Accumulibacter sp.: one gene and its partner. The protein of the gene in region 2 interacts with the protein of the main gene of each other region in a pairwise test. Links are inferred from orthologs where the notes say so. Each region holds a gene or a part of one and is shown on either strand. Other genes may lie near its edges. The genes, in order: ptsN and trkA.

Region 1 (7,816 bases), 600 kb from region 2 along the record:
CATGAACTTCTTGCGTTCGTCGCCCTTGAGTTGCTTGCTGCCGGCTCCGGCGTTGCAGTGCTTCATCTTGTCCTGTTGCGTTGCCGGCGCCGGCTTGGCACCCAGACAGGTGCTCATGAAGCTCTTCCGCTCGTCACCCTTGAGGCCCTTCTCACCAGCCTCGGCATTGCACGCTTTCATTTTCTCCTGCTGCGCCTTCTGCGCGGGCGAGGCTTCCTTCTTCTCGTCGACAGCGACCGCGCTGCCGGCGGCTATGGCGAGTGCAACAAGGGCGAAGACGGCTTTCACGGCATTTCTCCTCGGATTGATGGGGAGTTCCGATTAGGCCATCGCTAGAGTTCGCCGTCAAGCAGCGCCTGCTGCTGCCGGTTGATGAAGTCACTCATGCTGTCGATGCCGCGCAGTTGCAGAATGCTGTTGCGCACCGCAGCCTCGAGCAGGACGGCGATGTTCCGTCCGGCGGCGACCGGAATCACCACCTTGCGTATGGCGACACCCAGGATGTCCTGCGTCTGCGCGTCGAGCGGCAGGCGAGGCCCGTCCGAACGGCTGGTCGGCCTCTGCAGGTGCACGATCAGCTTGAGTTTCATTCTGCGCCGTGACGCGGTCTCGCCGAAAATGGTGCGAATGTTGAGCAGTCCGAGCCCGCGCACTTCGAGATAGTCACGCAACATGCTCGGGCATCGCCCTTCAATCGTCGTCGGGGCGATGCATGCGAGTTCGACGACGTCGTCGGCGACCAGACCATGGCCGCGTGTGATCAGTTCGAGCGCAAGCTCGCTCTTGCCGACGCCTGAGTCACCGGTGATCAGTACACCCATGCCGAACACGTCCATCAGCACGCCATGCACCGAAGTCGACCCCGCCAACCGGCGCGAAAGATAGATGCGCAGCAGGTCGATCACCGCCGAACAGGGCTTCGGACTGACGAACAGGGGCGTCGAAGTCGACTGGCAGGCATCATGGATCGCTGGCAGCACCTCGACATCGTCGGCGACGATCAGCGCCGGTGGCCGTGCAGCCATCAGTTCCCGCACCTGATTGCGCAGACGCTCGGCACTGACGCGATTGCCCCATGCGTTCTCGGCGCGTCCGATGACCTGCAGACGTTCCGGGTGGATCAGGTTCAGGTGGCCCACGACCTCGGCGCCGAAATAGCCTTGATCCCTGAGTTCGATCTGTCGGTCCACACCGACGGCCACTACCCAGGTCAGTCTCAGTTTCTCGCGATGATCCTCATAGAGCTGGATCACACTGAACTGACGCTGGGCGGTCATGGCCCGGCAGCGAAGATCTGTCGGATGGTCTGGGCATCGGGAGCCTTGCTCAGCGCCTCTCGACAGCTGCGATCCGAGAAATGTTGTGCCAGCTCGGACAGTATCTGCAAGTGCTGCTCGGTGGCCACCTCGGGAACCAGCAGGATGAACAGCAGCGCCACCGGCTTGCCATCGGGAGAGTCGAAGGGGACCGGAGCAGCCAACCGAAGGAAGGCACCCGTGGCATCCTTCAGACCCTTGATTCGCCCGTGCGGGATGGCAACACCCTGACCAAGCCCGGTCGATCCGAGCTTCTCGCGTGCGAAGAGGCTGTCGAATACGGTGCTGCGGGCAATGCCGAGATAGTTCTCGAACAGCAGCCCGACGTGTTCGAAAACGCGCTTTTTGCTGCTGACGTCGAGATCGAGAATGATGTTCTCGAGGGGAAGTAGCTGGGTGATATGGCTCATGCGACAAGACCTGAAAGAAGAACGGGGGCCAACGCGAAAGGATGCAGCCGGACGGTCCGCCTGGCGATCGTCCGGCTGGCCGGGCGTTGAAGGTTACTCGGCAGCAATGTGATCGGTGATCTTGTTGCCGCGATGGTGGTCCTGCAGTTTCTGCTTGTACTTCTGCACTTGACGCTCGAGCTTGTCCACCAGGCCATCGACCGCGGCGTAGAGGTCTTCGTCGACCGATTCGACATAGACATCCTTCCCTGCCAGGTGAACAGTCACCTCTGCCTTCTGCTTCAGCTTGTCCACCGACAGAATCACGCTGACGTCGATCACGTTGTCGAAGTGGCGGGTGATTCGTTCGAGCTTGCCGGTGACGTATTCGTGCAGCGCCGGGGTGACCTCGAGGTGGTGTCCACTGACTTGCAGGTTCATGGTGTGGCTCCTTCTTCTAGATTGACTTGCGTAAACTGACCGGAGGGATATTGAGCGACTCACGGTATTTTGCGATTGTTCGCCGTGCGACAACAATCCCCTGCTGGCCAAGAACCTCGGATATCTGGCCATCCGAGAGAGGCTTCGTCGGTTCCTCCGTGGCAATCATCTGCTTGATGAGGGCACGGATTGCCGTTGCCGAGCAGGCTCCGCCGGTTTCGGTGCCGACGTGACTGCCAAAGAAGTACTTCAACTCGAAAATTCCGCGTGGCGTTGCCATGTACTTTTGCGTGGTCACGCGCGAAATCGTCGACTCATGCAGTCCCACCGTTTCGGCGATCTCGCGCAGGACCAGCGGCCGCATGGCGACTTCGCCGTGTTCGAGGAACTGGCGTTGCCTGTCGACGATAGCCTGCGCCACTCGCAGGATCGTGTCAAACCTTTGCTGGACGTTCCTGATCAGCCAGCGTGCTTCCTGCAGCTGGACGGACAGGCCTGAACCCCGCTGACGGGAAAGGATCTGGGCGTACAGGCTGTTGATCCGCAGCCGCGGAAAGGCTTCGGCATTGACGCTTGCCGACCACTGGCCCCTGAGCTTGCGCACGACCACGTCGGGAACGATGTAGCGGGTTTCCGTGCTGGCATAGGCAGCGCCAGGGCGCGGGTTGAGGCTGCAGATCAGCAGGTGGGCCGCACGCAGCGCCTCGTCATCGGCGCCCGTCTGTTTCTTCAGCCGTACGAAGTCGTGGCTGGCCAGCAGCTCGAGGTGTTGCAGGACGATCTCCTGCGCCAGGCTACTGATCATTGTCGGCGGCGCTGCGGCCAGTTGCAGAGTCAGGCACTCCTGGGCGCTGCGTGCGCCGACACCGGTCGGGTCGAGGTTCTGCAGGTACCGCAGCGCGATCTGCAGCTCGTCGAGCCCGACGTCGAGATCCTCAGGCAGGGCCAGCGCGACTTCCTCGAGTGACTGCGACAGGTAGCCATCGTCGTCGAGGATGTCGATCAGATAGCTGACCAGAATGCGGTCCCTGGCGGAGATGGATGTCAGAGCAAGTTGCCAGAGGAGATGGTCGCGCAGGGAGACGGCAGCGGCCTGCACGTCCTGGTAATCCGTGTCATCATCCTCGTCGCCATCAAAGGAACCCGCCGAGCCGGCGCTGCCGAAGTGGTCGTCCGCCCAGTCGTCCTCATCGCTGCTGGTCGAGGCTGGCGACGGTTCTGCGCCCGCCTCTCCGTCCTGGAACTCGGTGTCGGCGTGCTCAGTCGGTAACGCTGCCGGCTGCGGGTAATCCTCCGCCCGCTCAAGCAGCGGGTTTTCCTGCAGGAACTTCTCCAGCTCGTGTTCCAGCTCGACCGTCGATAGCTGCAGCAGTCGTATCGACTGTTGCAGCTGTGGGGTCAGCGCAAGATGCTGCGTAAGCTTGAGCGTGAGGGATGGTTTCATGTGCGGGACCGGGTGGGCCACCGTGTCGCCATGGCAGACTGCCCGTCTGGTTCTCGGATCATCGCCGAAGGGCTGTCGCGATTACAGGCGGAAGTGCTCGCCCAGATACACCTTGCGGACGTTTTCATTATAAATGATTTCGTCCGGACGACCGGCGGCGAGGACACGCCCCTCGTTGATGATGTAGGCGTGGTCGCAGATCCCCAGCGTCTCGCGCACGTTGTGGTCGGTGATCAGAACGCCGATCCCCCGCTCCTTCAGGAAGCGGATGATGCGCTGAATGTCGAGGACGGCTATCGGGTCCACGCCGGCGAATGGTTCGTCGAGGAGGATGAAGCGTGGCTCGGTGGCCAGGGCGCGGGCGATTTCGACCCGTCTTCGCTCACCGCCCGAGAGCGACATGGCCGGGTTCGCGCGCAGATGACTGATGTGCAGCTCTTCGAGCAGGATTTCGCTACGCTCCTCGACCTGCACGGGCGACCACTGCTGCAGTTCGAGGACGGCCCGGATGTTCTCGCTGACCGTCAGCTTGCGGAAGACGGACGCTTCCTGTGGCAGGTATGACACGCCGAGTCTGGCTCGCTTGTGGATCGGCAGGTGCGTCAGTTCGACGTCATCGAGACGGACCGCGCCGCCATCGCAGGCAACGAGACCAACCACCATGTAGAAGCAGGTTGTCTTCCCCGCGCCATTCGGGCCGAGAAGACCGACGACCTCGCCGCTGGCGACCTCGAACGAAACGTCATGGACGACCGTGCGCGCCTTGTAGCGCTTGTTCAGCATGCTTGCGAACAGGGTGCTCTGCATTTTGGAAGTGTTCACTCGTCGTCAGGAGCGGCACGCAGGACGCGCCGAATGGTCTCGGCAGAGAATCCCCGGCTGGCCAGGAAGCGCATCTGCCGTGCACGCCCGGTGTCTCCAGCGGCCGCCGGCTGCTGCCCGAAGCGCCGCAGCCAGACGCGCCGGGCTCGTGACAGCTCGTCTTCCGCAACGGCCAGGGCCGCACTGACCAGCTCATCGGCAACGCCCTTGGCCCGCAGTTCATGCGCCAGGCGGGCATCGCCGAAACGTTCGGCGCGCACCCTGACGCGGCTGCTGGCGTAACGGTGGTCGGACAGCAGGTCACTGCCGCTCAGATCGTCGAGCACTGCCGACAGCTCCTGTGGATCCTCTGCCTGGGCAGCCAGCTTGACCAGCAGCTCGTGGCGAGTGTGTTCGCGACGCGCCAGGAGGCGCAGGGCCCGGTCGCGCAGCGCGTCCGGCACCAATCGGCCCTCAGGCGATCGCGACACCGGTTCCCGGCAACGGAACCTTCACCGCAGCGCGGATCCGGTTCTCGATCTCCAGCGCCACATCCGGCTTTCCCTTCAGGTATTCGCGTGCGTTGTCCTTGCCCTGGCCGATCTTCTCGCCGTTGTACGAATACCAGGAGCCGGACTTGTCGACCAGCTTGTGCAGTACTCCGAGCTCGATGATCTCGCCTTCACGCGAGGTCCCCTCGCCATAGAGGATATCGAAGATGGCTTCGCGGAACGGTGGGGCGACCTTGTTCTTGACCACCTTGACCCGGGTCTCGTTGCCGATTACCTCGTCTCCTTTCTTGATGCTGCCGATGCGCCGGATGTCGAGGCGGACCGAAGCGTAGAACTTCAGTGCGTTGCCCCCCGTGGTCGTCTCCGGGCTGCCGAACATGACCCCGATCTTCATGCGGATCTGGTTGATGAAGATCACCAGCGTGTTGGTGCGGTTGATGTTGGCCGTCAACTTGCGCAGCGCCTGGCTCATCAGCCGTGCTTGCAGGCCGGGCAGCGAGTCGCCCATGTCGCCCTCGATCTCAGCCTTGGGGACCAAGGCAGCGACCGAATCGATCACCACGACGTCCACGCTCGCCGAGCGTACCAGCATGTCGGCAATCTCGAGTGCCTGTTCGCCTGTATCGGGCTGGGATATCAGCAATTCGTCGAGCTTGACGCCGAGCTTCTGCGCATAGCCGGGATCCAGTGCGTGTTCGGCATCGATGAAGGCAGCCGTGCCGCCGATCTTCTGCATCTCCGCGATCACCTGCAGCGTCAGGGTCGTCTTGCCCGATGATTCCGGACCATAGATCTCGACCACGCGGCCACGCGGCAGGCCGCCGATCCCGAGGGCGATGTCCAATCCCAAGGAGCCGGTCGAGACGACTGGGATGTCGTTGACCACGCTCCCTTCCCCCATGCGCATGATCGAACCCTTGCCAAACTGCTTCTCGATCTGCGCCAGCGCTACAGCCAGAGCCTTCGACCTGTTGTCGTCCATTGTCGCCCGTCCTTGTTCTTGCTTGATCGGAATTATCCCACGTTCGACGACGCTGCAGAGACCGCCGCCGACATCTTCACTATACTGTATTCAAATACAGTATGGAAGCGGGTTGGGTGCGTTGCCGTCGGCGGCGGCGCAGGCGTCCGGCTTGTCAGCGCGCCGGCCGCGGACGCTCCTGCTGAATATCCGTCAGAACGAGCAGCTCGCGTACGGCGGCGAGTTCAAAGCCTCTGCGTTCGCCCTTCCGGTTGTCGCGCAAGAGCTTGTCGAGATAGGCCGGGCAGCCGGGCGTGTCCCAGAGACGAAGCAGTTCGCGCCTGATGTGCGTCATCCTGTCTATGGTCGGCAGGCGTGTCAGGATCTGCTCGATCGGCATCCGTGCCAACTCACGGGCTGTCACGATCGGCGCGTTGAGTTGTTCGGCTGCCTGCCAGGCTGGTGCGGCGACGTTGAAAAGGCTCGTCAGCTTCAGGGCCAGCGACTCGAAGGCTGCTTGCTCGTTGCCTTGGCGATAGACCTCGAGCAGTTTCAGCCACGGCGTCACGGCCGCCATCGGCTGCTGGGCGATGAATTCCTCGAGGGCGTGCTGAGCGCCCTTGGTGCGACCGAAGGAGAGCATGATCTCGGCGAGTTCGAGGGCGGCCGTCGCTTCGTCGTCGCTCCCGCGCAGCGACGACGAAGCCGTCGGCACGTGGCCTTCGTCGTCGGCCCGCGGGCTTTCGGCAGCAATGGCCGTTGCGCCACCCCGCTGTCTCTCGCTGCCATCATCGGCGATCTGCAGTTCCCAGCGCGACTGCTCTGCCGATGTGTCCGGCGTTTGCTCGGCGTTTGTCGACGCGGCGGTCAATGGTGGCGCCAGCGACCGCCGGCGCAGGAACCAGGCGAGAGCGGCGATCAACCCCAGAAGCAGGCTTCCTTCGAACCACCAGTCGGTTTCGCGCGCGGCCGCAGCGGGCGGGCCGGGAAATCTGACCGGCGACGCCTCACGCGTCGCTCGCGACGGCCTGTCACTGTTGGCCGCGCCCGTCGGTGCCGCTGCGACGGCGGCTGGCAACGGCAGCGGCTGCGTCGCATTCTTCCTGTGCAGAGCCTCCAGGGTACTTTCGAGCTGCCGTATCTGTTGCGCGATCGCCAACTGCTGTGCTGCCTGCGTATGCAGGGCAGACAGCAGCTGGTACTCGATGCGCAACATGGCCCGCTGGCTTTCGTTGCTCTTCCCGAGCAGTTCGGTCGACAGGCGGGTGCTCAGCCGCAAGGGATGCTCGTCGCCCGGAAGGGCCTTCACGACCTCGTCCTCGCCCGAAAGCAGGAGGCGGTCGCCGGCCCTGCCGGAGGCAGTCGTACGGCGAGAAGGCTCGCGCGGCGGCGCTGAGGCCCCCGCAACCGCGGTTGCGACGGTTGCGACCGCTGCTGACGGGCGGCCGGGCGAGCCCTCGGCGGCGGCAGGTGTCGCCAGCGGCACCGGGGCCAGAGCGGACGCGGGCAACTGCCGTTCGCGGGTTTGTGGCCGCGCGAGGGTCGCCGGCTGCGCGCGGCGATTCGCAGGGTCGATCAGCAGGACGTAGTTGCGGCCAGTTTCTGCACCACAACCAACCCGCACGTTGACCTGCAACAGCGGCTCATTGATCGTCTGCTCGGAGGAGATGCGCAGGTGCCGGCGGCCAGCGCTCTCCTCGACCGTCAGGCGGGCATTGCGCAGGGTCGGCAGATCCCCCTCGCCCGTCGGCGCCAAGCGGAAGCACTCGGCCTGCATCCTTTTTTCATCGCTGGCACCGCTTGCCATCTCGACCACCGCCTCGAAGCGCGAGCCGAGCGTCGAGAGCACGGTCATCTTTCCCAGAGTGGCGCCCTGCGCGGTCCCTGTCGACCAGACGACCAGCGGCGGAAGGATGGCCGCCATCACGACAGCACGAAAAGGGGCGATTCCG
Region 2 (16,150 bases):
GCGCCGGACGAGAACTGCCAGCAGCAGCTGGTCATCGCGCGAGTAGCCCGGCAGGTCCGCATGCTCGAGGACATAAGCGCCGTGCTTGTGGTACTGGTCGTGCGACAGCAGCAGGCCGATTTCGTGCAGGCGGGCGGCCCGTTCGAGCACGTGCTTCGCATCCTTGCCGGCAAGACCCCATCTGGCACGCACCTGGCGCAGCAGATCGAGCGCCGTCGCGCTGACCCGCTCGGCCTGTGCCTGATCGAGCGCGAAACGGCGGATGACGTCGGCGATGGTCCGGTCGCGCACGTCCTCATGCCGGATGCGACCCAGCAGATCATAGATCAGCCCCTCGCGCAGGGCGCCTTCCGAGACCTCGAGCCGCTCGATGCCGAGTGCTTCGCACAATCCATGCAGGACCACGAAGCCACCGGCGAACACGCGCGCGCGCGCTGGCTCGAGTTGCCAGCGGCTGGTGAGTCCCGCCATGTCCGATGTTTCGAGCAGGGCACCACGCAGCCGGTGCAGCGCGTCAAGCGTGATCCCCGCGCGACTCCAGCCCTCGCGGACGATCACCTCCTGGATCGCCTTGATCGAGCCGGAGGCACCGGTCACCATTTCCCAGCCACGCGCGAGATATTCCTCACGGACGGGTTCGAGATGCAGTTGCACCAGCAGTTCGGCTTGGCGCAAGCGGTTGGCCGTCACCCGGCCATCACCAAAACAGGCGCGGCTGAGGCTGACGCAACCCATGCGCAGGCTGGCCAGGTGCAGCGGGTCGAAAGCCTCGCCGATGATCAGCTCGGTGCTGCCGCCGCCGATATCGATCACCAGGCGCTGTCCGGCAAGATCGCCAACACTGTGCGCGACGCCGAGGTAGATCAACCGCGCCTCTTCCTGGCCGCTGACGACCTCCACGCGATGACCGAGAGCCTGCTCGGCGCGGGCGACGAAGTCAGCGCTGTTGCGCGCCTGGCGCAGGGTGTTGGTGCCGACGATGCGCAGGCGCGCCGCGGGAATGTGGCGCAGACGCTGGGCGAAGCGCGCCAGACAGTCGAGGGCCCGCTGCTGGGCCTGCGCCGACAGGCGGTTGTGGTCGTCAAGTCCGGCGGCAAGCTGCACCATCTCGCGCAAGCGGTCGAGAATCTGGACGTGGCCGTCGCTGATGCGCGCGACGACCATGTGGAAGCTGTTCGACCCGAGGTCGATGGCAGCGACGAAATCGGAAGACACGGGAATACTCCTCAGGCTGACAGACGGAGAAAGGACGGACACCGGCTGAGCAGGCAGCCGGAGCGGGCCGCATTCGTCTCGAGTATCGGCGCCTTCACCGCCGGCAGTCAAGCGGCGCCCGTCGGCGACATGTCCTCTAGCGTTCGTCGGCCTGTTGCGGCGAGATGAGCAGCGCGAGGGTCAGCGAGCGCCTGGCGGCCCGCTCCTGCTTCGTGGCGCTCGACTACCAGCGAACGGTCAGAGATCGAGCGGGTCCACCTCGAGGTGCCAGCGCAACCGTGACGGAGCGCGCAACGTCTCGATCTGCGTCAGCCAATCGGCGAGAAAGGCCTGTAGGGCACGACGGGACGGCGACTCGACGAGAAGCTGACCCCGCTCCATGCTCGCACGGCGTGCCAGGCGCATCGGCACCGGATCGTAGAAGCTGAGTGCCGCCGCGGCGGCGACTGCCGCGCAATCCCGCGCCGCCACCAGGAAAGCGATGGCATCGGCCATGTGTGGCGCCTCTGCGCGCAAGACCGCCTGGTGCGTGTAGGGCGGAAACCCGGCCTGCCGGCGCTCGGTGAGTTGGGCGGTGGCAAAGCTCTCGTAGTCATGGCGGCACAAGGCCTGATAGAGAGGATGGTCTGGAAACTGCGTCTGCAGCAGCACTTCGCCCGGGCGCTCGGCCCGGCCAGCGCGCCCGGCTACCTGCATCAACTGGGCAAAGAGGCGTTCGGGTGCTCGCCAGTCAGCGGCGAAGAGCGCGGCATCGGGAGCGATCGCTCCCACCAGCGTCAGCTTCGGAAAATCATGGCCCTTGGCAAGCATCTGCGTGCCAACCAGGATGTCTGCCTCGCCGTCGTGGATCCGCCGCAGCAGTTCTGTCCATTGCTTGCGACTGCTCGCCGAGTCCCGGTCTACGCGCAGCAGACGGGCCTGCGGAAAGCGTTCGGCAAGAACCATCTCGAGACGTTGCGTGCCCCGGCCGAGGGCACGCAGGTCCTGGTTGCCGCAGGTCGGACACTGCCGCGGCAAGGGGGTCTGATAACCGCAGTGGTGGCAGCGCAGGCGGCGGTCGACCAGATGCAGCACGAGGTGCGCCGCGCAGCGCTGGCAGCCGGAGATCCAGCCGCAGGCAGGGCAACTCATCACGGGCGCGTAACCGCGCCGGTTCAGGAAGACGAGGCTCTGTTCACCGCACTGGAGTCGCTGCCCGATCGCCTGCAGGAGGGTGCCCGTGAGCCCGTCCTGCGGCTTCTCGAGCCGCGTGTCGATGATGCGCACCAGCGGCAGCCGAGAACCTTCGACAGCCCGCTGGCGCAGCGTGAGCAGGCGATAACGCCCGCGTCCGCCGTTGCCAATGGCGTTCGCCCAGCTCTCGAGCGACGGCGTCGCCGATCCGAGAACGACCGGAACGCCGCTGTCGCGGGCCCGGAAGACCGCCAGGTCACGCGCCGAGTAGCGGACCCCATCCTGTTGCTTGAACGAGCCGTCGTGCTCTTCGTCAACGATGATCAGACCGAGTTCCGGCAGCGGCGTGAACACGGCCAGCCGGGTACCGAGAACGATGCGCGCCTCGCCACCACATGCCGCCCGCCAGTTGCGGCTGCGCGCCGCCTCGGCAAGATCGCTGTGCAGACTGACCATCCCGGCAGCGGGAAAGCGTTCGCCGACGCGTGCTTCGAGCTGGGGGGTGAGGTTGATCTCCGGCACCAGAACCAGCGCCTGCCGTCCGGCTGTCAGCGCCCACTCGATCAGGCGCAGGTATACCTCGGTCTTGCCGCTGCCCGTCACGCCATGCAACAGGTAGGCACGAAACCCCGTTCCCCCGGCCAGCACGGCACCGAGGACCGCCTGCTGTTCGACCGTCAGCGGTGGTGGCTGCAGGGCTGGGCGGACCTGCGCGGGGTGCCGCCCAACCCGCGTCCTCACCGCCGCCACTGTCCGCAGTCTGGCAGGGAGCGTGGCGAGCATGACTTGGCCGAGTGGCACGTGATAATAGGAAGCACAAAATCGGGTCAACCGGAACCATGCATCCGGCAACGGGCGCAGGTCGCGGAGGACTTCGCCGACCGGCTTCAGGTCCTCTGGATTGACGTCGCTGTCCACACCGACGGCTACGATGATGCCGATCCTCTGCCGCTGGCCCAGCGGGACGCGGACCCGGTAGCCGACATCGGCAAGGGTCAGCGGTGGATCGTCCGGGCAACGGTAGTCAAACAGGCGGCGCAGTGGCAGGTCGAGCGCGACGCGCACCAAGCACGGCTCAGTCCGTCGTTCGGCCATCTCTCAGACGGGTGTCCCGATTGGACCACTTAGCACCACAAGCTCGCGCAAATTCTGGCAAAGAAGGGTAAGACGCTCAATTAGCACACGTTTTCGCTCGTCCCCAGAACCTGTGGACAACTCTGTGGATCGAAACGCCGGAAAGCCTCGCGAAGGCCCTTGCAGCAAGGGCTGCAGCGTACTTGCCCAAAAATTCAGCAATTCAAAAACACTTATAAATCATTTAGTTATAAAACATGGGCGGCGTCATTCGCAGACCGGGCGGCGGCGTCGCGCCCATGGGACATTTCTGTGAACAAGTCAACTCCCCCGAGTCAATTCGTTTCCGGACCGGCGCAGTTCGCGGCTGTGTTGGTGCACCGCGTCAACCAGCGCTCTGACGTTTTCCGGCGGCGTGAACTGCGATATCCCGTGTCCAAGATTGAAGACGTGGCCGCAACCATCGGCACCGTAGCTGGCGAGGACCTTCGTGGCTTCGGCGACGATCTGCTGCGGCGACGCAAAGAGGACAGCGGGATCGAGGTTCCCTTGCAGCGCAACACGCTGACCGACACGACGGCGCGCTTCGCCGATGTCGATGGTCCAGTCGACACCGATCGCGTCACAACCGCTGTCGACAATCGACTCCAGCCACAGGCCACCGCCCTTGGTGAACACGATCGACGGCACCGGCTCACCCGCCCGTTCGCGGATCAAGCCGTCGACGATCCGCCGCAGGTAGCTCAGAGAGAACTCCTGATAGGCTGCAGCCGAAAGCGAGCCACCCCACGAGTCGAAGATCATCACCGCCTGCGCGCCGGATTCGATCTGCGCGTTGAGGTAGGAGGTGACGGCATCGGCAGTCACCGACAGAATCCGGTGCAGGAGGTCGGGCCGCCCGTACAGCATGCTCTTGATGTGGCGGTAGTCGCTGCTCGCGCCACCTTCGACCATATAGCAGGCGAGGGTGTAGGGACTGCCCGAGAAGCCGATCAGTGGCACCGAGTCGTGCAATGCCCGCCTGATCTCGGCGACGGCATCGGTCACGTAGCGCAAGTGGTCCCAGGGGTCCGGTGCCGTCAGGTCGCGGATCGCCCATTCCTCGCGCAACGGGCGTTCGAAGCGCGGACCCTCGCCATCGGTGAAGAAGAGTCCCAGTCCCATCGCATCCGGTACCGTCAAAATGTCGGAGAAGAGGATGGCGGCATCGAGGTCGTAGCGCGCGAGCGGCTGCAGCGTCACTTCGCAGGCCAGCGCCGGGTTCTTGCACAACTGCAGGAAGCTGCCGGCACGTCGCCGCGTTTCGCAGTATTCGGGCAGATAGCGGCCGGCTTGGCGCATCAGCCAGACCGGCGTCTGCTCGGTTGGCTGCCGGCGCAGGGCGCGCAGGAGGGTGTCGTTGCTCGGTCGGCTCACAGTCTGCTCCACGGTTCGGGGATTGGTTTGCACACAGGGAATCGTCCGCCGGTGCCGATGCTACTTGCGCCAGAAGGCAGGCGTCAGGACCACCAGCAGCGTGAAGATCTCGAGACGGCCGAGAAGCATCGCCACCGTACACACCCAGGTCTGGAAATCGGTGAGCCCGGCAAAGTTGTTCGCCGGCCCGACTTCGCCGAGGCCGGGACCGGTGTTGTTGATACTGGCGATGACCGCCGACAGCGCGGTGATGATCTCGAGACCGGAGAACGACAGCAGCAAGGTCATCGAGACGATGCACACCATGTAGATGAAGCCGAAGGCGAGCACGGCGAAGAGGATGTTCGAAGGCACGACGCTGTTGCCGATCTTCACCGGGTGCACGGCGCTCGGGTGCATCGCCCGCGCCAGTTCGCGGTACACCTGCTTGTAGAGGACGATGGCGCGGATCATCTTGATGCCGCCACCAGTGGAACCGGCGCTGGTGGCGAAACTGCACAGGAACAGCATCCACAACGGCGCGAAGAATGGCCAAAGCGCGTAATCGGTATTGGCGAAACCGGTGGTGGTGGCGATCGAGACGACATTGAACGCCGAAAAGCGCAGCGCCTCGAGGAAGGTTGGATAAACCTCATGCACGTCGAGGAAGACGGCGATACCGATGACGCTGCCGATGGTCACCAGCAGGAACCAGCCGGCCTCGGGATCGGTCGCGTACGGACTGAACGAGCGCTGCGAGAGGACGAGGAAATGGGTGGCGAAGTTGCAGCCGGCGATCAGCATGAAGGCGATGCTGACCGCCTCGATCGCCGGTGAATCGAAAAAACCGAAGCTGGCGTCATGGCTCGAGAAGCCACCCAGGCCCATGGTCGCGAACATGTGCATGATCGCGTCGAGCCACGACATCCCCGCCCAGTAGTAGCCAAGCGTACAGGCGATCGAGATCAGTACATAGACGAGCCACAGCCCCTTCGCCGTCTCCGCCATGCGCGGGGTCATCTTCGAATCCTTCATCGGGCCGGGGGTCTCGGCCTTGAACATCTGCCGGCCACCGATTCCCAGCAGCGGCAGGATGGCGACGGCGAGTACGATCAAGCCCATGCCGCCCAGCCAGACGAGCTGGGTACGCCAGAAGTTGATCGACACCGGCAGCTCATCCAGACCGACGACAACCGTCGCACCGGTGGTCGTCAGACCCGAAACCGCCTCGAAATAGGCATCAGTGAAGCTGAGGTTGAGTTGCAGGACCAGCGGTAGCGCCGCATAAACGGGCAGGACGGTCCACACCAGGGCGACCATCAGGAAACCGTCGCGAATGGTCAGGTCGCGTGTCTCGCGGCGCGTCGCCCACCACAGGCCGAGACCGGTGGCGACGGTGAGAACGACCGCCTCGTCGAAAGCGCTCTCGGCGCCATCGTGCATGAGCCATGAAAGCAGCAACGGCACCAGCATCGTCATGCCGAACATCAGGATGACCAGCGAAAGCACCCGCACCACCGGGTAATAGCGTTGCATGGCGCGTTCTCAGAAGAAGTGGAAGCCGACGGAGAAGAGCTTCTCGACCTGCCTGACCACCTTCTTGTCCAGGCAGAAGACGATCACGTGGTCATCGGTCTCGACGACCACGTCCTTGTGCGCGATCAGCACGCGGCCCTTCTGCTTCTTCTTCGCCAGCCCGAGGTAGCCGACGTCGCGGTGGCGGTCGAGATCGCGGACGATGGCCGCGATGAAGGCCCCATGAATCTGCGGCAACTCGTCAACTCGCCGGCCGACGACCTTCGACGTCTTGCGATCGCCGTGTGCGACCACCTCGAGCGCCTCGGCGGCGCCCCGTCGCAAGCTGTGCACCTGCGCCACGTCGCCATGCCGGACATAGGTCAGCAACGAACCGATCGACACCTGCGCCGGCGAGATGGCAATGTCGATCGGGCCGCCCTGGACCAGTTCGGCGTAGGCCCGGCGATTGATCAGCGCCAGGACGCGGGCGCAGCCCATCCGCTTGGCCAGTGAGGCGGCCATGATGTTGTCTTCGTCGTCGTTGGTCAGTGCAAGGAAGAGGTCCATCGCGTCGATCGCCTCCTGCTGCAGCAACTCCTCGTCGGTGGCATCGCCGCTGAGCACCAGGGCCGATTTCAGCGCACCGGCGACGTGTTCGGCACGCCGTCGATCCACCTCGATCACCTTGACCTGGCAACGCGCCTGCAGCGCCTCCGCGACGCGCAGCCCGATGTTGCCACCGCCGGCGATCATCACCCGTTGCACCGGTTCGACCGAGCGGCGCAGCTCGCGCATCACGGCCCGGATGTGCTCCTCGGCGGCCAGCAGGAAGACCTCATCGCCGTCCTCGACCACCGTTTCGCCGCTCGGCGTGATGGCGCCGTCGCGGCGGTAGATGGCAGCGATGCGACCATCGATCTCGGGCGGCAGGTGGCCACGCATCTCCTTGATCGGGCTGCCGACAAGGAGGCCACCCGCGTAGGCCCGGACGCCCACCAGGACCACCGAACCACCGGCAAAACTGAGCACCTGCAGCGCTTCCGGAAAGTCCACCAGGCGCGCGATGTATTCGGTGATCACCTTCTCCGGTACCAGTGCGTAATCGACGGCGAAGTTCTCGGGCGCCAGCAGCTTTTCGCTGTCGACGAAGTCGGCGGCTCGCAGGCGGGCGATTCGCGAGGGTACGTTGAAGACACTGTGCGCCACCTTGCAGGCGACGAGATTGGTCTGGTCGCTCTGGGTGACGGCGATCAGCAGGTCGGCGTCGTCCACACCGGCGCTCGCCAGAACGGAAGGATGCGCCGCGTTGCCATGTACCGTCTGGATGTCGAGGCGGTCCTGCAGGTAGGCGAGGCGGTCCTGGTCGCTGTCGACCATGGTGATGTCGTTGTTCTCGGAAGCCAAACTCTCGGCAACGCTGGCCCCTACCTGCCCAGCACCCAGGATCACGATGCGCACTGCCCCTCCTCTGCCCCGACATGCAGGAAACCGGTGGTCCCGCCTCAGTCGCGTTCGTCGCCACGCCGGCCGATGTTCAGGCCAAGCTGCTTCAACTTGCGATAGAGGTGCGTCCGTTCGAGACCGGTCTTCTCCGCCAAACGCGTCATGCTACCGCGTTCGCCAGTCAAATGGTACTCGAAGTACATCTTCTCGAAGGCCTCCCGCGCCTCGCGCAACGGCTGGTCGAAAAAGGCCGCCGGCAAGGCCTGCGTCACGCCGTTCTCGACCACCTCGGTCTGCAGGATACGGGTCACGTCTTCGCTGCTGATCTCCTCCTCGAGCGCGGAGAGGGCGAGGTTGCGCACCGTGCCAAGCAGTTCCGCCCACTCGCCGTGCCAGCGGTGCATGCGGAGGGCGTTCTGCGCGCCGCTGGAAAAACGCCGCAAGGGCACTTCGCCACGCTCCGCCAGATGCGCCAGCAGCAGCGAGGCGATCTCCGGCACATCATCGGCGTGACCCGAGATCTGCGGTAGAGCCACCCACACTTCGCCCAGCCGGCTCACCAGCGCCGCATCCCAGCCTGACTCGACGAGGGTTGCCAGCGGCCGGCTGGAAGCCGCCACCAGTTGCAGGTTGAGACGCTCGAGCCGCTCCAGGGCGAAGGCCAGGCTCATCTGCTGCAGCTTGCCGAGATGCGCCAGATCGGCGATGAAGACGACGCCGCCGCTGGCTTTCTGCAGCATCTCCTGCGTCAGTGCCGAACTCGCGGTCGACAGGTCGAGCCAGGGGGTCAGCGGCGTCTGCAGTGTGCGGGCGCAGATCTCGGCAATCGCACCCGAGGTGCTCTTCAACAGCAGTACGGACGTCTTCGCCGCTGCCTGCTCCAGACGGCGCTTGAGATCCTTCAACAGCGGGGAGTGGGCAAAGGCATCGAGAGTCAGCGGCTTCTTGACCTGCAAAGTCTCATGTTTGAGCGCCTTCTTGACGGTGAGCAGCAGCTTCTGCAGCGCGATCGGCTTCTCGAGGAAATCGGCTGCGCCGATGCGCGTCGCCTCGACCGCCGAATCGATCGTGCCGTGCCCCGACATCATCACCACGGGCATCGTCAACAGTCCGCCCGCCGACCACTCCTTGAGCAGCGAGATGCCATCGGTGTCCGGCATCCAGATGTCGAGCAGGACGAGATCCGGTCTTCTTTCGGCACGCAGCCTGCGCGCTGCCGCGGCATTCTCCGCCAGCCATACCGAGTGGCCTTCGTCGGCCAGGATCTCCGACAGGAGTTCTCGAATGCCCATTTCGTCATCGACGATCAGTACTTGCGCCATGCTCAGGTCCCGGAAAGAGTCTTCTTGAAATGGCTGTCGGAGTCCGCTTGCGGCGCTAGTGGCAGGCTGATGCTGACCTCTGCGCCGACCGGCTGACGGTTGTTGATGCTGATGCGCCCATGATGCTCATCGACGATCTTCTTGACGATCGCCAAGCCGAGTCCGGTACCACGCGCCTTGGTCGTGACGTAGGGCTCGAAGACGCGGGCGATGATCTCGGGCGGAAACCCGGGCCCATGGTCCTTCACCACCAGCTCGGCCATGTTCTCTGCGCAGCGGGTGACGATGACGACACATGGCGCAGCGGCCCCCTCCTGGGCCTCTTCGGCGTTGCGCAGGAGATTGTGGATGATCTGTCGCAACTGGGTGGCGTCGCCGAGAACCAGCGGCAACCTGAGGTTGAGCTTGCGCTTGATGTGCACGCCGGAGGTCTCGTAAAGGCCGAGTACCTCGGCGATCAGCGCATTCAGGTCGACCGCCGCCAGGTCGGGTGCCGGCAAACGCGCGTAGTCGCTGAAATCGTTGACCATGCGCTTCATCGCCTGCACCTGGGTGATGATCGTTCGCGTCGCCCGGTCGAGCATCTCGGCGTCAGCGCCACTCAGGTGATCGGCAAGCTTCATCTGCAAGCGCTCGGCGGAGAGCTGGATCGGCGTCAGCGGGTTCTTGATCTCGTGCGCCAAACGGCGCGCCACCTCGCCCCAGGCCGCGCTGCGCTGCGCGGCGATCAGTCGCGTGACGTCGTCGAACACGACGACATAGCCTCCGTGTGACTCGGCGGGCAGTTCGGTGCCACGCAGGAGCAGAATCTGCGGCAGGCCACCGGCGTGATCGAGTTCGATCTCTTCCTGCCATTCGCGACGCTCGTGGTGGACGAAGGCGCGGTCGATCGCCTTCCCGAGCAACTGCTGGCGCACCCAGAGATCGGCCGGCTGACCCAGCAAGCCGTCGAAATCGTCAGACAGGATGGTCGACGCACCCTGGTTGACGGTTCGCAGGACCAAGCGCCGGTCGAAGACCAAGACACCGGCCGAGAGGTTGGCGAGGATCGATTCGAGGTAGGCGCGAGCCGCTTCCAGTTCGCTGCGGTGGCGCTCGCTGTCGCGCCGCGCCTCGTCGAGCTGGCTGGTCATCTGTTTGAAAGAGCGGGTCAGAACGCCGAGTTCGTCGCGACTGTAGACCGCCTGACGGGGCGTGTAGTCGCCGGCGGCCACGGCCTGCGTTCCCTCGGCGAGAATGGACAGCGGCGCCGACAGGCGACGGGCAAGAACGAAGGCCAGGGCGATGGCCGTGAACAGTGCCAGCAGCACCGTCAACGTCAGGGTCATGGCATAGATGCGGGTCAGGCCCTCGCGACCCAGCGACAGCTCCTGATAGTCCGCGTACACCGTCTGCACCCGGTCGGCGTTGAGCGCCAAGGCACTTGGGACCGGGTCGATGAGTTGCAGCAAGCGGGTCTCGCCCGCGAGGCCAGCCGGCATGACGGCGACCAGGACGCGCAGCGTCAGATCCTTCTCACCGCTGCCCTCGATGACGGCATATCGGCGCTCCTGGCGGGCCAGGCGGAGTTGCTCGTCGGCCGGCTGCGACGGCAGCAGCGTCGCCAGATCGCCCGTCGCCGTCGCCAGCAGTTCGCCGCTGGTCGAGAACAGCGCTGCCGACTGCACCCCGTGCTGCTCACGCAGCCGATTCAGATCGAGCCGCCGTTGCGTTTCCGAACGATCGGCCAGTTCGAGCGCCATGATCTGTGCCTTCACCGCCAGATCCTCGAGCAGCGAATCCAGCGCGCTGCGTCCGAGGTTGAGACCGGCCTCGAGCGCCTTCTCGACGCGGACATCGAACCAGGTCTCGATGCTCTTGGTCACGAACTGAACCGAAACGGCATAGATCAGGACACCGGGCAACACCGCCATCAGCCCGAACATGATCATCAGGCGCAACTTGAGACGCGAACCGAAGACATGCGCCCGGTGCTCCCGCCAGAGGGCGTGCAACTGCCAGGCGATCAGTGCCAGGAGCGAAAGCGCGACGATGGCGTTGAGGCCGAGCAACCACGGATAGTGGCTGGCGAACAGCGCCGTATTGGCGCTCGCCGAAGCAAGGAGAAACAGCAGGATGCCGCCAAAGGAGGCGGCGGCGACGATCAGGCTCTTCATCTGCTGTCGGAAACGGCGGCGGCGGGTACGGGCACTGCCGAGGGCACCACCGGTACGACGAGTTCCGACGGGGTGAAAATCCATCGCGCCCACTCCGACGACAGATTCCAGTCGCGGTTGGCAAGGGCGTTGACCTGAAAGGTCTTCGGCATCTGGCTCAAGTCGAGGCGCATGCGGACGGCGGCCTGGTAGCTCTCCCCAAATCTTAAGGCACCGCGCTCGAGAACAAGCCAGTTGCGCAGGCGTGACAGGATCCGCTGTGCGTCATCGAGCGAAGTGAAGCTCTGATGCAGGGCGCCGCTCGAAAGGCGGTACTGGCGGGTGAGGGCGTGGTAGGAAAGCTGAAAGGTCTGGCTGCGACTGATCACCTGTTCGTCGAGCCAGTACCAACGCGCCCGTGTCAGTTCGAAGTCGACGACGAAGTACAGTGTGACCCCGCGTGCTATGGCGTCGTCGAGGCGGGCATTCAGATTGATGTTGAAGTCAGCCGACAGCAGGTAGCCTTCGTCGCTGGGCGAAAGAACGGGGTTGCGGACACTGATGTCGGAAGCCAGGATGGTGGAAGACCCGAACAGCAGCAGGCCGCAAAGCCAGGCGTTAAGCAGCCTTCTCCAGTAGCGCATAATAGAATCCGTCATGTTCTTCCCGGGGCAGCAAGCGTTCCTCGGTCAGGCACCTGGCAGCGGCCTGGCGAAAGAGAAAAGCGTCGATCTGCGCCGCATTCTCCTCCTCAAACAGCGAGCAGGTCGCATAGAGCATCTTTCCGCCCGCCTTGAGCAAGGGCCACAGGCCATCGAGGATTTCCCGCTGCAGGTGAACGAACTGCCTGATGTCGCTCTGGCGGCGCAGGTACTTGATGTCCGGGTGCCGTCGCACGACACCGGAAGACGAACAGGGCACATCGGCGAGTATGAGGTCGAAGGTTCGTCCGTCCCACCAATCCGGACTCCGCCGGCAGTCCGCCAGTACCACCGTCGCGGGCAGGCGCAGGCGATGCAGGTTGTCTCTGATCCTTCGCACCCTGCTTTCCTGGACGTCGAGCGCCAGCAACTCGACGTCGGCCAGTTCGAGAAGGTGGCAGGTCTTGCCTCCCGGAGCCGCGCATGCGTCGAGAACGCGTTGGCCCGCCTGTGGCGCCAGCAACTCGGCGGCACGCTGCGCCCCCGCATCCTGGATCGACACCAGGCCATCGGCAAAACCGGGTAACGCGTCCACGGCAACCGCGTCGGCCAGCAACAAGCCAGCCGGGCCGATGGGCCGCGCGGTGAGGCCGGCGGCATTCAGCCTCGCCGCGTACTCCGCGACGCAACAGCGCCGCCGATTGACGCGCAGTGTCATCGGCGGCGGCCGGTTGGCGAAAGCGACGATCCGCTGCCAGCAGTCTGGGTATCCGCGGCGAAGCCGCTTCAACCACCACGCCGGGTGCTGATGTCTCGCCTCCTCGTCGTCGAGCATCGCGCGCTCGAGGTCCTCTCGCTGGCGCAGGTAGTTGCGCAAGACCGCGTTGACCAGTCCCTTGAAGGCGCCTTCCGCCAGTTCGCCAGCCGCCGTCACCGCTTGGTCCACCACCACGTAGGCGCTCTCCGGTCGCGACTGGAGGCGATACAGCGCGGCCAGCAGAAGTGCCTCGGTCTCCGGATGCGGCAACGCCTTGGCGAGCAGGCGGCGCAGGAGGAACTCGCCGCAGCCGTAGCGCCGCAGCGTCGCGTAAGCGGCATCCTGCGCCTCGGCGCGGGCAGAAGCAGGCTCACTGGCCAGCGGCGCCAGAGCTTGCGTCAAACTCCGTCCAACGCGCACGGCAGCCAGGACACGTGCCGCCAGCAGCAGGCTGAAGGCCAGCGAATCGGGTGGCAGCCGACTGGGCTGGCTGGCCGATGCCCCACCGCGAACCCGCTGGGCGCGCGGCGACGGGGCGGCTGTTGGTGAGGGCAAGCGCTGGGTTTTCATCGGCGTTCAAGAGTGCGGCGAGTTTAGCACGATGCCGGCAACTGGCGAGCCGGGCACCGAGGGCCGATAATGCATGCATGCTGCGAACGTCAGGCAAAGCCATCCTGCTGCTCCTGCTGCTCGGCCTCGCGCCGACAGCAGCGGCGTGGAACGCCGCTGGCCATCGCATCAGCGCCATGATTGCCTGGGAGAAGCTCGACCACGCCTGCCAGGCCGCGGTGACGACGATCCTTCGCGGGCATCCCGATTTCGGCCGCTGGCTGGCACGCAGCAAGGACGGTGATCCTGGCCGAAGCGCTTTTGTCGAAGCTTCTACCTGGCCCGACGACATCCGCCGCGACCAGCGCTTCTATACCGCCGGTAACGAGGAACCGACGCCGACGTTGCCTGGCTTCCCGGACATGGAGCGACGGCTCGACTGGCATTACGTCGACCGGCCTCTCGAGGGCGCAACAGTCCGCAAGGCGCCAGCGGGTGACATCGAACGGCAGATCGAGAGGCTGGCCCGGGTGGTCGGCAACCCTCACGCCAGTCCGGCGGAGCGTGCCTACGCTTTGCCTTGGCTGATTCACCTGGTCGGAGACGCGCATCAGCCGTTGCACGCTGCCAGTCGCTACTTGCCTGACGGCAGAAGTGATCAGGGCGGCAACACGGTCCGCATCGTCAATCCGTTCAACACGCGCCACCCCGAGACGACACTGCACCGCTACTGGGACGATCTGCCAGGCCCGCCGTGGCTGCGCGACAGCCGTCTGGCAGCCGCGGTCAGCAGCCTCACGAGCCGCCATGCGCCACCGCCAAGGGAAACGGAGGCGGCGCGGTTGATCGACGAGAGCTGGCGCCTCGCGCGTGACCATGCGTACCCGCCAAGTGGCCAAGAGGTACCGACGATCGGTCACGACTTTCACCGGCAGGCGGTGGAGATCGCCAATCGCCGCGTCAGCGAGGCCGGCTACCGACTCGCCGATCTGTTGCGTACCGTGCTGGCAAGCCGCGAGGCTCCCAGCGGAAAGGCATCCAGGCAGCCGGACATGCGTGGTGTTTCACGTGGAACATGCGTCAGCGGAGACTGAAGACCAACCGGCAGCGCCCTTTATCGAGGCGCCAACAGGCCACTTCAGGGCGCCACCAAGGTGCAGCGGGAGCCAACCCGCACCGCTGTGCCGTTGAGGAAATCTGCTGCCGACATGCGCCGACCCCCTGCCTGCTGCACTTCTTCGATGCGCAGGGCTCCTTCTCCACAGGCAATCAGCAGGCCGTCCCGGCCAGCTGCGAGGATCAGGCCGGGAGAGCCGCTCGCAGCCAGCGGAGTTGCCGCCCAGACCTTGAGCACGTTGCCCCCCAGCATGCAACGGGCCACCGGCAGCGGATTGAACGCTCGCACCTGCCGTGCGAGCTGCGCGGCAGGCTGGCGCCAGTCGAGCACAGTCTCAGCCTTGTCGATCTTGGCAGCGTAAGTAATCCCTTCCGCCGGCTGCTCGCAGCCGGCGAACGGCAGTCGATCGAGCACCTCGAGCACGAGGCCGGCACCCATCTCGGCCAGCCGGTCGTGTAGCGAAGCGGCGGTGTCATCGTCACGAATGTCCTGCACCGCCGACAACAACACCGGACCGCTGTCCAGCCCGGCGTCCATCTGCATGATGCTGATGCCGGTCTCCCGATCTCCCGCCAGAATGGCGCGCTGGATCGGTGCCGCGCCCCGCCAGCGTGGCAGCAGCGAGGCGTGGATGTTGATGCAGCCCCGCAGCGGCAGGTCGAGAATGGCCTGCGGCAGGATCAGACCGTAAGCGGCGACGACCAGGACCTCCAACTCGCGGCAACGAATCTCTTGCTGGACGACCGCGTCACGCAGTGTCGGTGGTTGCAGGAGCCTGAGTCCCGCGACTTGGGCCAACCGCTTCACCGGCGACGGACGCTGGGCCAGACCACGGCCTGCGGCACGATCGGGCTGCGTCAGCACCAGCTCGACCGCGTGGCCGGCTGCCAGCACGGCCCGCAGGGCAACGGCTGCGAACTCGGGCGTCCCGGCGAAGCCCAGCCTCATGCAGTGATCCGTGCCTGCTTGGCCAGCTTGCTACGGATGCGCAACTGCTTCAGTTGTGACAAGTGCTCGACGAATACCCGCCCCTGGAGGTGGTCGATTTCATGCTGCAGGCAGACCGCCAGCAAGCCGCTGGCCTCGACGATCTGTTCCCGCCCGTCGAGGTCACGATAGCGCACCACCACATGCTCGGCCCTTTCGACCCGTTCGTAGATGCCCGGTACCGACAGACAGCCCTCCTCGCACTTCTGAGATCCATCCTGCGCCTGGACTTCCGGATTGATGAGCACGAGCAACTGGTCGCGGGTTTCGGATGCATCGACGACAATCAAACGCAGGTGCACGTCGACCTGTGTCGCCGCCAGACCGATCCCCGGCGCCTCGTACATTGTCTCGGCCATGTCGCGCGCCAGCCGGCGTATGCCGTCATCGATGGCCACCACCGGCGCGGCAACCTTTTTCAGACGTGGGTCGGGGAAACGAAGTATCGGCAGCAAAGACATAAAAAACTTGATCGAATAAGTAACTACGTGCAGAATTTAAGGCAGTGTCTCGACAATGCCGGCGTCCGTGTATCGCACGCACCGGAAGCTTGGCGGCCGGGCTGCCCAATCGCTACGCTCCGACAGGAGCAGTGACCCTGAGTTCCCCCGAGAGTGCGGCTACACGTACGAGGATAACACGATGATCCGCTTCCTGTTCGCCTTCATCCTGGCCACGCTTGGCGGAATGTCCGGCGCCGCCGGTCAAGGCCTCGAGCTGGCCAGCGGTGCTCCCGAAAGACATATCGTCGTCCCTGGAGACACGCTCTGGGGAATCGCCGGCAAGTTCCTCAAGAACCCGTGGGAATGGCCGCTGATCTGGCG

Evidence for each region.
Region 1: the proteins of trkA (region 2) and ptsN interact in binary tests that used the Escherichia coli proteins (3 or more experiments, as listed by UniProt). The link is inferred for Accumulibacter sp. from one-to-one orthologs.

The regions. Positions count from the first base shown.
Region 1 is NZ_JAZKUG010000001.1:1,837,617-1,845,432, forward strand. What follows is about bases 1-2,988. They hold ptsN (PTS IIA-like nitrogen regulatory protein PtsN), read right to left. Parts: upstream 1,727-2,988; coding sequence 1,274-1,726; downstream 1-1,273. Other genes in these bases: V5B60_RS07890 (PsiF family protein), read right to left, coding at 1-255; hprK (HPr(Ser) kinase/phosphatase), read right to left, coding at 333-1,277; hpf (ribosome hibernation-promoting factor, HPF/YfiA family), read right to left, coding at 1,820-2,146; V5B60_RS07910 (RNA polymerase factor sigma-54), read right to left, coding at 2,163-2,988. In the rest of the region: more of V5B60_RS07910, read right to left, coding at 2,989-3,590; lptB (LPS export ABC transporter ATP-binding protein), read right to left, coding at 3,672-4,397; recombination regulator RecX, read right to left, coding at 4,409-4,855; recombinase RecA, read right to left, coding at 4,866-5,885; V5B60_RS07930 (type IV pilus assembly protein FimV), read right to left, coding at 6,040-7,816. UniProt on the Escherichia coli protein: Seems to have a role in regulating nitrogen assimilation.
Region 2 is NZ_JAZKUG010000001.1:1,231,823-1,247,972, reverse strand. What follows is about bases 5,619-8,560. They hold trkA (Trk system potassium transporter TrkA), read right to left. Parts: upstream 7,834-8,560; coding sequence 6,403-7,833; downstream 5,619-6,402. Other genes in these bases: V5B60_RS05400 (sigma-54-dependent transcriptional regulator), read right to left, coding at 7,878-8,560; V5B60_RS05410 (TrkH family potassium uptake protein), read right to left, coding at 5,619-6,393. In the rest of the region: V5B60_RS05425 (Ppx/GppA phosphatase family protein), read right to left, coding at 1-1,164; V5B60_RS05420 (primosomal protein N'), read right to left, coding at 1,453-3,483; hemE (uroporphyrinogen decarboxylase), read right to left, coding at 3,784-4,878; more of V5B60_RS05410, read right to left, coding at 4,939-5,618; more of V5B60_RS05400, read right to left, coding at 8,561-9,140; V5B60_RS05395 (sensor histidine kinase), read right to left, coding at 9,143-11,296; V5B60_RS05390 (DUF4390 domain-containing protein), read right to left, coding at 11,293-11,919; 16S rRNA (cytosine(967)-C(5))-methyltransferase RsmB, read right to left, coding at 11,894-13,243; V5B60_RS05380 (S1/P1 nuclease), read left to right, coding at 13,321-14,316; fmt (methionyl-tRNA formyltransferase), read right to left, coding at 14,361-15,287; def (peptide deformylase), read right to left, coding at 15,284-15,787; V5B60_RS05365 (LysM peptidoglycan-binding domain-containing protein), read left to right, coding at 15,969-16,150. UniProt on the Escherichia coli protein: Part of the constitutive potassium transport systems TrkG and TrkH. May regulate the transport activity of TrkG and TrkH systems. Binds to NAD(+) and NADH.